Regions from separate parts of the Candidatus Pantoea symbiotica genome, predicted to be linked through region 2. Evidence: predicted binding sites of a transcription regulator. Region 2 holds the regulator's gene; each other region holds the start of a gene.
What was found. The regulator PhoB, encoded in region 2, activates phosphate uptake and scavenging genes when phosphate is short. The targets are predictions, from matches to a motif close to CTGTCATAAAACTGNCNNAT.

Region 1: ugpB (sn-glycerol-3-phosphate ABC transporter substrate-binding protein UgpB) is a predicted target of PhoB. The motif match lies at 2,212-2,231, and genes of this name have one in related genera.
Region 3: opgB (phosphatidylglycerol--membrane-oligosaccharide glycerophosphotransferase) is a predicted target of PhoB. The motif match lies at 1,649-1,668, and genes of this name have one in related genera.

Annotation. Positions count from the first base shown of each region.
Region 1 is NZ_JBSZHR010000002.1:52,736-56,923, forward strand. Features, by position in the region: gene ACXIZX_RS00895 (high-affinity branched-chain amino acid ABC transporter permease LivM) at 1-595, shown strand, start outside; gene livG (high-affinity branched-chain amino acid ABC transporter ATP-binding protein LivG) at 592-1,359, shown strand; gene livF (high-affinity branched-chain amino acid ABC transporter ATP-binding protein LivF) at 1,361-2,074, shown strand; gene ugpB (sn-glycerol-3-phosphate ABC transporter substrate-binding protein UgpB) at 2,305-3,621, shown strand; gene ugpA (sn-glycerol-3-phosphate ABC transporter permease UgpA) at 3,685-4,188, shown strand, end outside.
Region 2 is NZ_JBSZHR010000002.1:757,092-761,279, reverse strand. Features, by position in the region: gene ACXIZX_RS04010 (PstS family phosphate ABC transporter substrate-binding protein) at 1-120, opposite strand, end outside; gene phoR (phosphate regulon sensor histidine kinase PhoR) at 647-1,957, opposite strand; gene phoB (phosphate response regulator transcription factor PhoB) at 1,978-2,667, opposite strand; gene sbcD (exonuclease subunit SbcD) at 2,865-4,070, shown strand; gene ACXIZX_RS03990 (SbcC/MukB-like Walker B domain-containing protein) at 4,067-4,188, shown strand, end outside.
Region 3 is NZ_JBSZHR010000002.1:371,320-375,507, forward strand. Features, by position in the region: gene opgB (phosphatidylglycerol--membrane-oligosaccharide glycerophosphotransferase) at 1-1,568, opposite strand, end outside; gene ACXIZX_RS02330 (tautomerase family protein) at 1,783-2,172, opposite strand; gene ACXIZX_RS02335 (LysR family transcriptional regulator) at 2,293-3,216, shown strand; gene ACXIZX_RS02340 (glycosyltransferase family 32 protein) at 3,190-4,188, opposite strand, start outside.

The sequences.
Region 1 (4,188 bases), 700 kb from region 2:
GCCAAGCCTGTTTGGTCTGGAGTTTGGTCGTCGCGTCAGTGAAGGCGGCTGGAGCACTTTCCATGACTTCTTCGGCCTGAAATACGATCCCAGCGACCGCGTGATTTTCCTTTATCTGGTGGCGCTGCTGCTGGTGGTGCTGACGCTATTTGTTATCAACCGCTTGCTGCGTATGCCGTTAGGTCGTGCGTGGGAAGCGCTGCGTGAAGATGAGATCGCCTGCCGTTCGCTCGGCCTGAGCCCGACGCGCATCAAGCTGACTGCTTTCACCATCAGCGCCGTTTTCGCCGGCTTCGCTGGCACGCTGTTCGCGGCGCGTCAGGGCTTCGTCAGCCCGGAATCCTTCACCTTCGTCGAATCGGCCTTTGTGCTGGCGATTGTGGTGTTGGGCGGCATGGGCTCGCAGCTGGCGGTGATCCTCGCGGCGATTCTGCTGGTGGTATCGCGCGAGCTGATGCGTGATTTGAACGAGTACAGCATGCTGGTGCTCGGCGGTTTGATGGTGCTGATGATGATCTGGCGTCCACAAGGTCTGCTGCCGATGAAGCGTCCGCATCTGAAGTTGAAAAGCAGTAAACAAGGAGAGCAGGCATGAGTCAGCCTTTATTAGCCGTTGAAGGCCTGATGATGCGCTTCGGCGGCCTGTTAGCCGTCAACAATGTGGCGCTTGAGCTGCATCCACAGGAAATTGTTTCGCTGATCGGCCCGAACGGTGCCGGTAAAACCACGGTGTTCAACTGCCTGACCGGTTTCTACAAACCGACCGGCGGCACTATCAAACTGCGCGATCAGCAGCTGCAAGGTTTGCCAGGCCAGAAGATTGCGCGCATGGGCATCGTGCGGACTTTCCAGCACGTGCGTCTGTTCCGTGAAATGACGGTGATTGAAAACCTGCTGGTGGCTCAGCATCAGCATCTGAAAAGCGGCGTGTTCTCCGGCCTATTCAAAACCCCGGCTTTCCGTCGCGGTGAGAGCGAAGCTTTGGATCGCGCAGCAACCTGGCTGGACCGCATCGGCCTGCTGGATCTCGCTAACCGCCAGGCGGGCAACCTCGCATATGGTCAGCAGCGTCGTCTGGAGATTGCGCGCTGCATGGTGACGCGCCCGGAAATCCTGATGCTGGATGAACCGGCGGCCGGTCTTAACCCGCGAGAAACGCACGAACTCGATGAGCTGATCGCCGAACTGCGCGGTGAGCACAAGGTTTCCGTGCTGCTGATTGAACACGATATGAAGCTGGTGATGGGCATTTCTGACCGCATTTACGTGGTGAATCAGGGAACGCCGCTGGCTAACGGCACGCCGGAACAGGTGCGTAACAACCCGGATGTGATCCGTGCTTATTTAGGTGAGGCGTAACATGGCAAACCCGATTTTAACTTTGCAGAATGTCAGCGCTCATTACGGTCCTATTCAGGCGCTGCACAACATTAATCTGCACATCAATCAGGGTGAAATCGTCACGCTGATCGGTGCCAACGGCGCGGGTAAAACCACGCTGCTCGGCACCTTGTGCGGCGAACCGCGCGCCACCAGCGGTAACATCACCTTTGATGGTAAAGAGATCACTGACTGGCAAACCGCGAAAATCATGCGTGAAGCGATTGCGATTGTGCCGGAAGGCCGTCGCGTGTTTTCGCGCATGACGGTGGAAGAGAACCTGGCGATGGGCGGCTTCTTTGCAACGCGTCAGCAGTATCTGGAGCGTATCGATCGCGTGTATCAGCTGTTTTCTCGCCTGGCAGAACGTAAAGCGCAGCGCGCGGGCACTATGTCCGGCGGTGAGCAGCAGATGCTGGCGATTGGTCGCGCGTTGATGAGCCAGCCGCGTTTGCTGCTGCTGGATGAGCCGTCGCTGGGTTTGGCGCCGATTATCATTCAGCAGATCTTCGACACCATTGAGCAGTTGCGTAAAGAGGGCATGACCATCTTCCTCGTCGAGCAGAACGCCAACCAGGCGCTGAAGCTGGCGGATCGGGGTTATGTGCTCGAAAACGGTCATGTAGTGCTGGAGGATAGCGGCGAAGCGTTGCTATCCAATGAAGCCGTGCGGAGTGCTTACCTCGGCGCATAACCGGCGGTCGGCATGAATGCCGACCCTACAAAATCGCGTAGGGTCGCCATTTATGGCGACCTTTACCTTAGCAGCTCAATTGCCCCGTCCTAAACCCCAATCGAACAAAACCTATCTGTCACATCCTCGTCATAAACCTGTTATTAATCCGTCATTTCCCCGTGTCATGTTACGTCGCGAACTAAAAAATGCGCGAATTCGCGCGTACTTAACAGCACAGGAAAAACCTTATGTCCGCTTTTACGCTTCGTCCCCGCCTGATGAGTGTACTGCTCGGTCTGGCGCTCAGCGGTAATGCGCTGGCTGCAACTGAGATCCCTTTCTGGCACTCAATGGAAGGCGAGTTAGGCAAAGAAGTTGATTCTCTGGCACAACGTTTTAACCAGGCTCATCCCGATTACAAAATCGTTCCGACTTACAAAGGCAACTACGAGCAGAGCTTAGCGGCGGGTATCGCGGCGGTGCGCTCCGGTAAAGCGCCTGCGCTGCTGCAGGTGTATGAAGTCGGTACGGCGACCATGATGGCGTCAAAAGCTATCGTCCCGGTCAACCAGGTGTTTAAAGACGCTGGCGTGCAGATGGATCCGAAGCAGTTCGTGCCAGCCGTTGCCGGTTACTACAGCGACAGCAAAGGCCAGCTGATCTCTCAGCCGTTCAACAGCTCCACGCCGGTGCTGTACTACAACAAAGACGCGTTCAAAAAAGCCGGTCTGAACCCGGATCAGCCACCGAAAACCTGGCAGGAGCTGGCAAAAGATGCTGAAGCGCTGCGCAAAGCGGGCCTGACCTGCGGTTACGCCAGCGGCTGGCAGGGCTGGATTCAGATTGAAAACTTCAGCGCCTGGCATGCGCTGCCGGTCGCCACCAAAAACAACGGCTTTGACGGCACCGATGCGGTACTGGAGTTCAACAAGCCGGTGCAGGTGCGCCACATCGAAATGCTGGAAGCGATGAACAAGAAGGGTGATTTCACCTACTTCGGTCGCAAAGATGAATCTACCGCCAAGTTCTATAACGGCGATTGCGGCATCACCACCGCTTCTTCCGGTTCGCTGGCCGATATCAAACACTACGCCAAATTCAACTTCGGCGTTGGCATGATGCCGTACGATGAAACCGTACCGAACGCACCGCAGAACGCCATCATTGGCGGCGCGAGCCTGTGGGTGATGAAAGGCAAAGATGCCAACACCTACAAAGGCGCGGCGGAGTTCATGAAGTTCCTCGCCCAGCCGGAAATCGCTGCTGAATGGCACCAGAAAACCGGTTATCTGCCGATCACCACCGCCGCTTATGAGCTGACCAAGCAACAGGGCTTCTATGACAAGAACCCAGGCGCAGATATCGCTACGCGTCAGATGCTGAACAAAGATCCGCTGCCGTTCACTAAAGGCATGCGTCTGGGCAACATGCCGCAGATTCGTACCATCGTGGACGAAGAGCTGGAAGGCGTGTGGACCGGCAAACAGGCGCCGCAAGCCGCGCTGGATAACGCTGTGAAACGCGGTAACGAACTGCTGCGCCGTTTTGAGCAGCAAGTGAAGTAACGCTGTTATCTCGGGGCCGACGCCTGGCGTTCGCCCCGATTTTCTTCTTTGATTGAGTCTGCTATGTCCTCATCGCGCCCGGTATTTCGATCCCGTTTTCTGCCCTATTTGCTGCTGTTGCCGCAACTGGTGATAACGGCCATCTTCTTCTTGTGGCCAGCCGGTGAAGCCTTGTGGTATTCGCTGCAAAGCATTGATCCTTTTGGCATCTCCAGCACCTTCGTTGGGCTGGCAAACTTTAAACGCCTGTTCAGCGACGAATACTATCTGGCCTCCTTCTGGACCACCATTGAGTTCAGTGCGCTGGTGACGATTTGCGGCATGACCTTTTCCCTGCTGCTGGCGGCGCTGGTCGATTATGTGATTCGCCTGCGCAAGCTTTACCAAACCTTGCTGCTACTGCCGTACGCGGTGGCGCCGGTGGTGGCGGCAGTGCTATGGATGTTCCTGTTTAATCCGGGCCTCGGTTTGTTCAGCCATTTGCTGAACCAAATGGGCTACAACTGGAACTACGCGCAAAACAGCGGTCAGGCGATGTTCCTGATTGTATTGGCGTCGATCTGGCAG
Region 2 (4,188 bases):
GGTCATCAGATAACCCAGCGTATCCGATCCGACGCTGCTCAGATTGCCGGTTAGCATGGTTTGCTGGCTGTGTGCCAAAGCAGAGCAAAGCAGCAAGAGGGAGATCAACAGCGATTTCATTGGCGATTCCGCAATTTAATGAGACGCCTATTCTGGAGCGGCGTGATTTATCGCGCAATAAATTGCGTAAAGGTTGTCAGTGAGGGGTGAATCGGTCGCCATAAATGGCAACCCTACGAAAATCCCGTAGGGTGCGCATTTATGCGCACCAGGTCGCCATGAATGGCGACCCTACGAGACTTGTAGCGATGGCGAGTCAAAATTATGCCTTGATGGTGCAGCGCGGGTGTTGAGGCGACATCCTAACTCGCTGAACGAATGAGGGATTCCAGGGCGAGCCGCATGGATGCGGCGAGAGGTGGCGCTGAGCAGGAGCGAATCGCCGCCGGTCCGTCAGGAATCGTGATTGAGTGAAGGTACCGCGCAGCGGCGGGTTGGGCTGGCGCAAGGCCCGGGAGTGCAGAGGGCGCGGCCAGGCGCTCTCTGCTCGGTCGCCGCACAAGGGTGCTGCAACTACCTCAGCTTAGGGCGAACGAAAGATGCTCTGTGCTTAACTGAGCGGCATCACGCAATGGATGTGCAAACCTTAATTAACCCGCTCTTGCAGAGCGCTAGCCACAATCAACCTTGGCGGCAGCAGGAAGCTGAAACAGGTTTCCTGATGCGGCACGCTGGTGATCTCGAGCCGCGCATTATGATGGCCCAGCGCATGTTTCACGATTGCCAGCCCCAAACCGCTGCCGCCGGTGGCACGTGAACGCGCTTTGTCCACGCGATAGAAACGTTCGGTAAGGCGCGGCAGATGCTGTTCGCTGATGCCCGGCCCGTCATCGCACACCTTAAACTGCGCGCCTTGTTTGGTACGCAGCCAACTGATGTCGATGCGCGTGCCATCCGGCGTGTGATTCACCGCGTTGTAGACCAGGTTGGAAATGGCGCTACGCAACTGCTCATCATTGCCGAACACTTTCAGATGCGGATCGGTATGGAAATGGATGGTGTGACGTCCCTGGCTCAGCGTTTCCGCTTCACGCTGCAACAGCAGCAGCATGCCCGGCACATCCACCGTCTCTTTCAGATCGATGGCTGGCGCCGCTTCGATACGCGACAAGGTCAGCAGCTGTTTCACCAGGCTGTCCATGCGGCGCGTTTGCTCTTGCATGGTGTGCAACGCCTTGCTGCGCGTGCGCTCGTTCATCACCGCGTCGTCCATCATTTCCAGATAGCCCTGCAACACCGTTAGCGGCGTGCGCAGTTCATGACTGACGTTGGCAAAGAAGTTGCGTCGCGCGCCTTCCAGCTGGTGCATTTGGGTGACATCACGCGCCACCATCAGCCACTGACCTTCGCTGTAAGGCATCACGCGGAATTCCATATGATGCTGATTATTGAGGATCTGCGTCAGCGGCGTATCAAACTTGCGCTGGCGGATATAGCGGGAGAATTCAGGATAACGCAGTAAATTGAGGATGTTCTGGCCATTATCTTCCGGCCAGCGCAAGCCAAGATGCTGCTGCGCCAAACCGTTGCACCAGAAAATGGTGCCCTCTTCGGTGGTCAGCACCACCGCATCCGGCAGCGATTCGGCACCGCTGCGGAAACGTTTGATCAGATTGCCCAACTCGCGGCGACGACGCCGGTTGCGTAACTGCATCTGATACAGGCCATAAAACAGCGGTTCCCAGCTGCCGCGTCCGGTGGGCGGCGTCATTGAACGATCGACCCACAGCCAGTGCGACAGACGCATTAAATTTCTGAAGTGCCAGAACATCACGCCGGTCACCGCAATCAGCAGCAGCCACGGCAGATATCCGAACAACAGACCCAACACCAGCGCAGGTAAACAGACCAGCGCCAGCTCGGTCAACAATCTCTTCCAGGAGAGTCGTTCCAGCACGGTAAAAACTCCGTTTACGTTTAGTAGCGGGCAGAGAAACGATACCCTGTTCCGCGAACGGTTTGAACCATGCGATCGTGGCCGGTCAATTCCAGCGCTTTACGTAAACGGCGAATATGCACATCGACGGTGCGATCTTCGACATACACATTGGTGCCCCAAACGTGGTTCAGCAGCTGTTCGCGGCTGTACACGCGTTCCGGGTGCGTCATAAAGAAGTGCAGCAGTTTGTACTCGGTCGGCCCCATCTCCAGCGGCGTGGTTTCTGACATCACGCGATGTGAGGAAGGATCAAGGCTCAGGCCCTGCATCTCGATCACCTCTTCCACCGCCATCGGTGAAATACGGCGCATCACCGCTTTGATACGCGCCATCAGCTCTTTGGGTGAGAATGGCTTGGTGATGTAATCATCCGCGCCCACTTCCAGACCGCGCACGCGATCCTCTTCTTCACCGCGCGCCGTCAGCATCATCACCGGGATGTCGCGCGTCATGGCTTCACGCTTCAAATGCTTAATAAACTGAATTCCGCTGCCGCCGGGCAACATCCAGTCCAGCAGAATCAAATCAGGCCAGGGTTCGATCAGCTTACCAATCGCGCTGTCATAATCTTCCGCCTCAATAGGCTGGTAATCATTCTGTTCCAGCACGAAACATAACATTTCACGGATGGGAGCTTCGTCTTCCACAACCAAAATGCGCTTAGCCATTGTAACTCCTGCTAGTGTGACAACGTGTCACTGGGATTTGCGGCGCCATTATGCGTCAGTTTTGTGACACTTTTATGAAAAAGCCGCCCTAAGATAGATAGATAAAAAACAGAAATGTGACAATAAAAATCTGCTTTTTTTCTTTGTGATCTTAAGTGGTTATAATTCGCCTTCGCTAAACAGAGCACGGAGCAAACATGCGCATCATTCACACCGCTGACTGGCATCTCGGTCAGTTCTTTTACAGCAAAAGTCGCGCGCGGGAACATCAGGCGTTTCTCGACTGGCTGCTGGATCAGATTGTGCAGCATCAGGTGGATGCGCTGATTATCGCTGGTGATCTGTTTGATACCGGTTCGCCGCCGAGCTACGCGCGTGAAATGTTTAACCGTTTTGTGGTGGCGCTGCAGCCAAGCGGCTGCCAATTGGTGGTGCTGGCGGGCAATCACGATTCGGTGGCGACGCTGAATGAATCGCGCGAGCTGCTGGCCTGCCTGAATACGCAGGTGATCACCAGCGCCACACCGCAGGCCGAGCAACAGGTGTTAACCCTGAAGCAGCGCGATGGCGCGCCGGGTGCGCTGCTGTGCGCCATTCCTTATTTGCGACCGCGCGACATTCTGCGCAGCCAGGCCGGCCAATCCGGCCGCGAGAAGCAGATCTCGCTGCTGGAGGCGATTGAGCAGCATTACCAACACTGCTTTGCCGCCGCGCAGTCAATGAACAGCGCGCTGCCGATTATCGCCACCGGCCATCTCACCACCGTTGGCGTCACTAAAAGCGATTCGGTACGTGACATCTATATTGGCACGTTGGATGCCTTCCCGGCGCAGGCGTTTCCACCAGCGGATTACATCGCGCTCGGTCACATCCATCGCGCCCAGCGCATCGCCAACAGCGAACATATTCGTTACAGCGGCTCACCAATTCCGCTCAGTTTTGATGAGCTTGGCCGCGAGAAAAGCGTCTTCCTGCTGGAATTTGGCGACAAGCTCAAGGAAGTGACGCCACTGACCATTCCGCACTTCCAGCCGATGCAGATGCTGAAAGGCTCGATGGCGGAAATTGAACATCAGCTGGCGCAGTTCAGCGAAAGCACCAGTGAGCTGCCAACCTGGCTGGATATTGAGATCACCACGCAGGAATATCTCAGCGATCTGCAGCGTCGCATTGAAGCGCTGACCGAAAATCTGCCGGTAGAAGTGCTGCTGGTGCGCCGCAGCCGCGAACAGCGGCAGCGCAGCCTCGAGCGGCTGGAGAACGAAACCCTGAGCGAATTAAAAGTGGAAGAAGTGTTTGCCCGCCGACTGGCGCAGGAAGATCAGCTAGATGCCGAGCAGGCCGAGCAGTTAACGCAGCTATTCCGCACCCAGCTTGCCGCGCTGGAGAATCCATCTGCATGAAAATATTGACGCTACGTTTTAAAAACCTCAATGCGCTGCGCGGCGAATGGTTTATCGATTTCCGCCGTGAGCCCTTTGCCAGCAACGGATTGTTTGCCATTACCGGCGCCACCGGCGC
Region 3 (4,188 bases), 390 kb from region 2:
TGTTTGTCGGATACGCGGAACAGAATCGGTAATTTGAAGGTCGCACCAGAGAAGCTGAAGGTGTTTTTCTGTTGATCGACGGTGAAGCTATCCATCTTGCTGGGGAAATTCCACAGCTGAATAATGTCCGCTTTCCACATTGTGACGCGCTTTGCCATGTCGTCGAATTCGGTTGACAGCGATTTCGAAGAGAGGCCGCTGCGACCGAGTCCAATCGCGTTATCCCCGCCGAGAATATCCAGCACCGTGGCACCGTTATCCAGCGTGCTGCGTTTGCCATCGAGCACTTCCGCCTGTGGCTGATCGCCACGAATCACCATAAACAGGTCATGGCGCGGTTGTTTGATCAGGTATTGATGCGCGGTGTTGTTCATCGCCAGATGATCGGAAGTCACCACGATGATGGTGTTTTTAAACCACGGTGACGCTTTGATGCGTTCAATCAGCCGCGCCACATGCTCCTGCGAACAGGCCACCGCGCTAAAGGATTGATTGGGTTTGCCATCATAGCTGTAGCTTTTGCGCTGGCAGCTGCGCGAGATAAAACCATCCGGATGATGGGTGTCGACGGTGAGCGTGAACAATGCGAAGCGTTTTTGCGCGCGCGACAGCTCCTCGTATTTCTCAAACACCTCGTCCATCACCGTGTCATCGTAGTAGCCCCAGTTATTACGATAGCTGGGATCGGCGACGCGACTCTTCAGCTCCTGCGAGCCATACATATTGGCCGCATCAAAGCCATGCGACAGCAGGAAAGTGTCTTTACCGGCGAAGCGTAAATCTGCGCCCTGAATAAACCAGTTCTCGTAGCCAGAGTTCTTCAGGATGTCGCCCAGACAAATGTTCTGGGGATAGAAACTGGAGAGCGAAGCCGAGGCATTGCCATCAAAAGGCGCAAACAGCGGGATGCCACACTGTGAAGCCACCATGCCGGCGATGGTGTAATCGGTGCCGGGCAGCTGTTCGGTTTGGCTGAAATCGATGCTGTTATCTTTTTCCCGGCTGAGTTCCGGGGCCAGACCGGGAAATGCCTGTTGATCGAAATAGGTCCGTTCAAGACTTTCGCCATAAATGTAGACCAGATTGAGCTTGGGCTCAGCGATCACCCTGTTAGGCGTTTTGTAATAGCTTTCGAAATCCGAATCGGCGAGGCGCGAATGTGAGGCGATAAGCTCTTTCACCTGGCGAAACGCAGGCGTGGTTTGTACCGAACCCGCGGCACAGGCAATCGCCAGCAAACTCCAGCCGAGGTGATGCGGCCGCTTACGGCGGCGCAGTAACCACGAAAGCAGGCAAAATAGCGAGAACAGCGCGATGATCAGTCCGATGGCCGGCACCACATATTTGCTCACGCCCGCCCCGGTCAGGCTGTTGGTCAGGGTATACAGCACCGCGTCATTAATGCCATCGCCGGTAAAATAGTTACTGGCGACCAGCGTGACGTTAAGCACGATAAACAGCGTGAGCAGCAGCAGGATCAGACTAAACCAAAATTTATTTCGCCCGGCTTTAGAGGAGTAGACCGCAATCGCAGCCAAAAAGAGTACAACCGAAACCAATTCGGACAACGTTAGATCCTCATGTTGAATGAATACGCAATCCTTGCGCCAACGACCCTCTGCGGGGATTTTGCGTCAATCTATATTGGGTGTCACAAGGCTGCAACACATCCAACCAGATTTGTGCGATGCATTCCGATTCGTTTAAGGCGGGTTAAGGCTGACTGTGGTTTCGCCTGGCAGCAACGGATGCGCTGCTGCCAGTGAGGGCAGAGAAGGGGGATTAGAGTTTTCCAGTGAGGTATTGCGCTTCGCCGTCGGCAAAGCTCCAGTCGCCTTTACTGTTGGTGATAAAACTAATCATCAAATCAGTGCCCTGAACGCCACAATTTTCCAGCAGCTCGCGCGCTAACTCTGCCATAAACAGGCACTTCTGTTCTTCACTTCTCGGGCTGGTATACACGCGCACCATCACCAGATTGTCGGTTCGCTCAAAGCCTAGGCCGGTGTCCTGAAAGACCATCTGATAACCTTTGTTTTCATGAACAATCTGATAACGATCGCGGGCCGGGACTTTAAATGCGGTTAACACCGCGCGATGTGCGGCATCCAGCAATGTGCGTATTTCTGATTCTGAACGGCCCTGAATAACGTCGAATGTCAGTAACGGCATAAATAAACCCTCGTTTTTGCTCACATGAAAAGAGTAGGATGTGGCTCTATGCTGCCGCTTGCTGCCGGAAAGAAAAAGCGCGCTGGTTGAAATGATTATTTATTATTTTGAACAATCGATATGAAAGAAATTAAAACAGATAGCCTTTGGGTCCATTTGCACTGGTTAACCGTGCTGGCTGAGCTCGGCAGTTTTACGCGCGCGGCGGAACGATTAGACGTCAGCAAAGCGGCAATGAGTCAGAAGATTAAAGAGCTGGAAAAGATGGCGGGTGTGGCGTTGGTGCAGCGCACCACGCGCAGCGTGCGGCTGACCTCTGCCGGTGAAAAGCTGGTGGATGAGCTGCGCGATCCCTTTGCGCGTATCGCACAGAGCTTTTTCAGCGTACGTGATGAAGCGGGTCCGGTGCGTGGCATGGTGCGCGTGACGGCGCCGGTGGCGTTTGCGCGTCAGCAGCTGGTGCCGATCATCGGCGATTTCTTGCGCGACTATCCGCAGGTGCGTTTGCAGCTGGACGTCACCGATCGTCTGGTGTCGCTCGGCAGTGAAGGGTTTGATCTGGCGATTCGCCACAGCGATAGCCTGCCGGAAACACATGTTGCGTTGCCGCTGTGTGAAACCCGCGCGCTGCTGGTGGCATCGCCGGCGTATCTGGCGCAGAACGGTTTGCCGGATTCACCGCAGGCGTTGCAGCAGCACAATTGTCTTTATTACCCGCGCGGACTCGAGTCGCCGCAGTGGCGCTTTCGATTAGCGGACGGCGGCAGCGAAACCGTGCAGGTAAAGATTCAGGGTAATTTTGCCACCAACAACAGCGAGTCGATCCGTGATGCTGCATTGCAAGGTTTGGGCATTGCGATGCTGCCGGACTTCAGCGCCAGCGCGGCATTAGCCAGCGGCACGCTGCAGCAGGTGCTGCCGCAGTGGCAAGCGGTGGATGCCTTCGCCGATCGGTTGTGGGTGGTACGCCCGTATGCCGCACAGGTGCCACGGGCGGTGACCACCCTTATCCATTGGTTACGCGCGCGCTTTGTTGATGGGTGAAGCCAGTGCGATCGGCGCAGGCGTTTGCATCATCTGGCCCAATAAACTGCTGCGGTTGTAATGGCCGAGCCGCAGGTTGAAGTCGAGGTGCAGCTGCTCATTGCCGCTGAGTTTAATCACCGGCGGTGGCGTGAGTGGACGCTGGTGAAACAGCACCGCGTGGGCAAACGCCTCGCTCTTCCAGCCGCTTAAACGCTGATAGTAATAGGCGTTAGCCTCGCATTTACGCAGGTAGAGATTCACCCGGCGATGTTCGCGCATGGCGATCTGCTGCGCCAGTGAACCTAATTGCTGCTCCGGCTGCGCAATCTTCTGCGTCAGCAGGGAATAATCATCGCGCTTGGTCAATTCACTGAAGTAATTCTGTTCGCCGAGATGTTTGATCGGCGCGTAATGTTTTTGCCATTCGCGGATAAAGGGATTATTGGCGGTCGCCGCCAGGAACCAGCTCTCAATCACCGGCGCGAGATAGTTGACGGTGGCGTTTTCGTGATAATAACCAATCACATCCATACAACGTTCCTGATGCGCGCGATGCACCCAGGAGAGATCTTCAAATAATAAGGTGCTGCAATCAATGGCAATGCCGCCATAGCGCAACAGCAATTCCAGGCGAATCACTTCGCTTCTTTGCTGGGCGGTTAATTGGGTCGAGGTGAATATAAAATCCGGTAAAACTTCTTTTACCGTTAAACGATTTAATAAATGGATTTCATGGTCGGGATTATCCTGACGAATCTTTTTAATATTTAATGCCAGTGATTTCGGTAAATATTCATTATCCCAATACATCCAGACTTTCTTTGGAATCTCTGGCAGATCTTTTTCGCCAGAAAGTAACACGATATTGTCCTCTTCGCTGGGATCGTATTCCGGCGCACAGAGCGCAGTATGCTGTTTTTTCTGCAGGAAAGTCTGGCTGGTAAACGCGAGTCTTTTCCAGTTATGCCAGAGGGTTAACGCTGGCTGAAG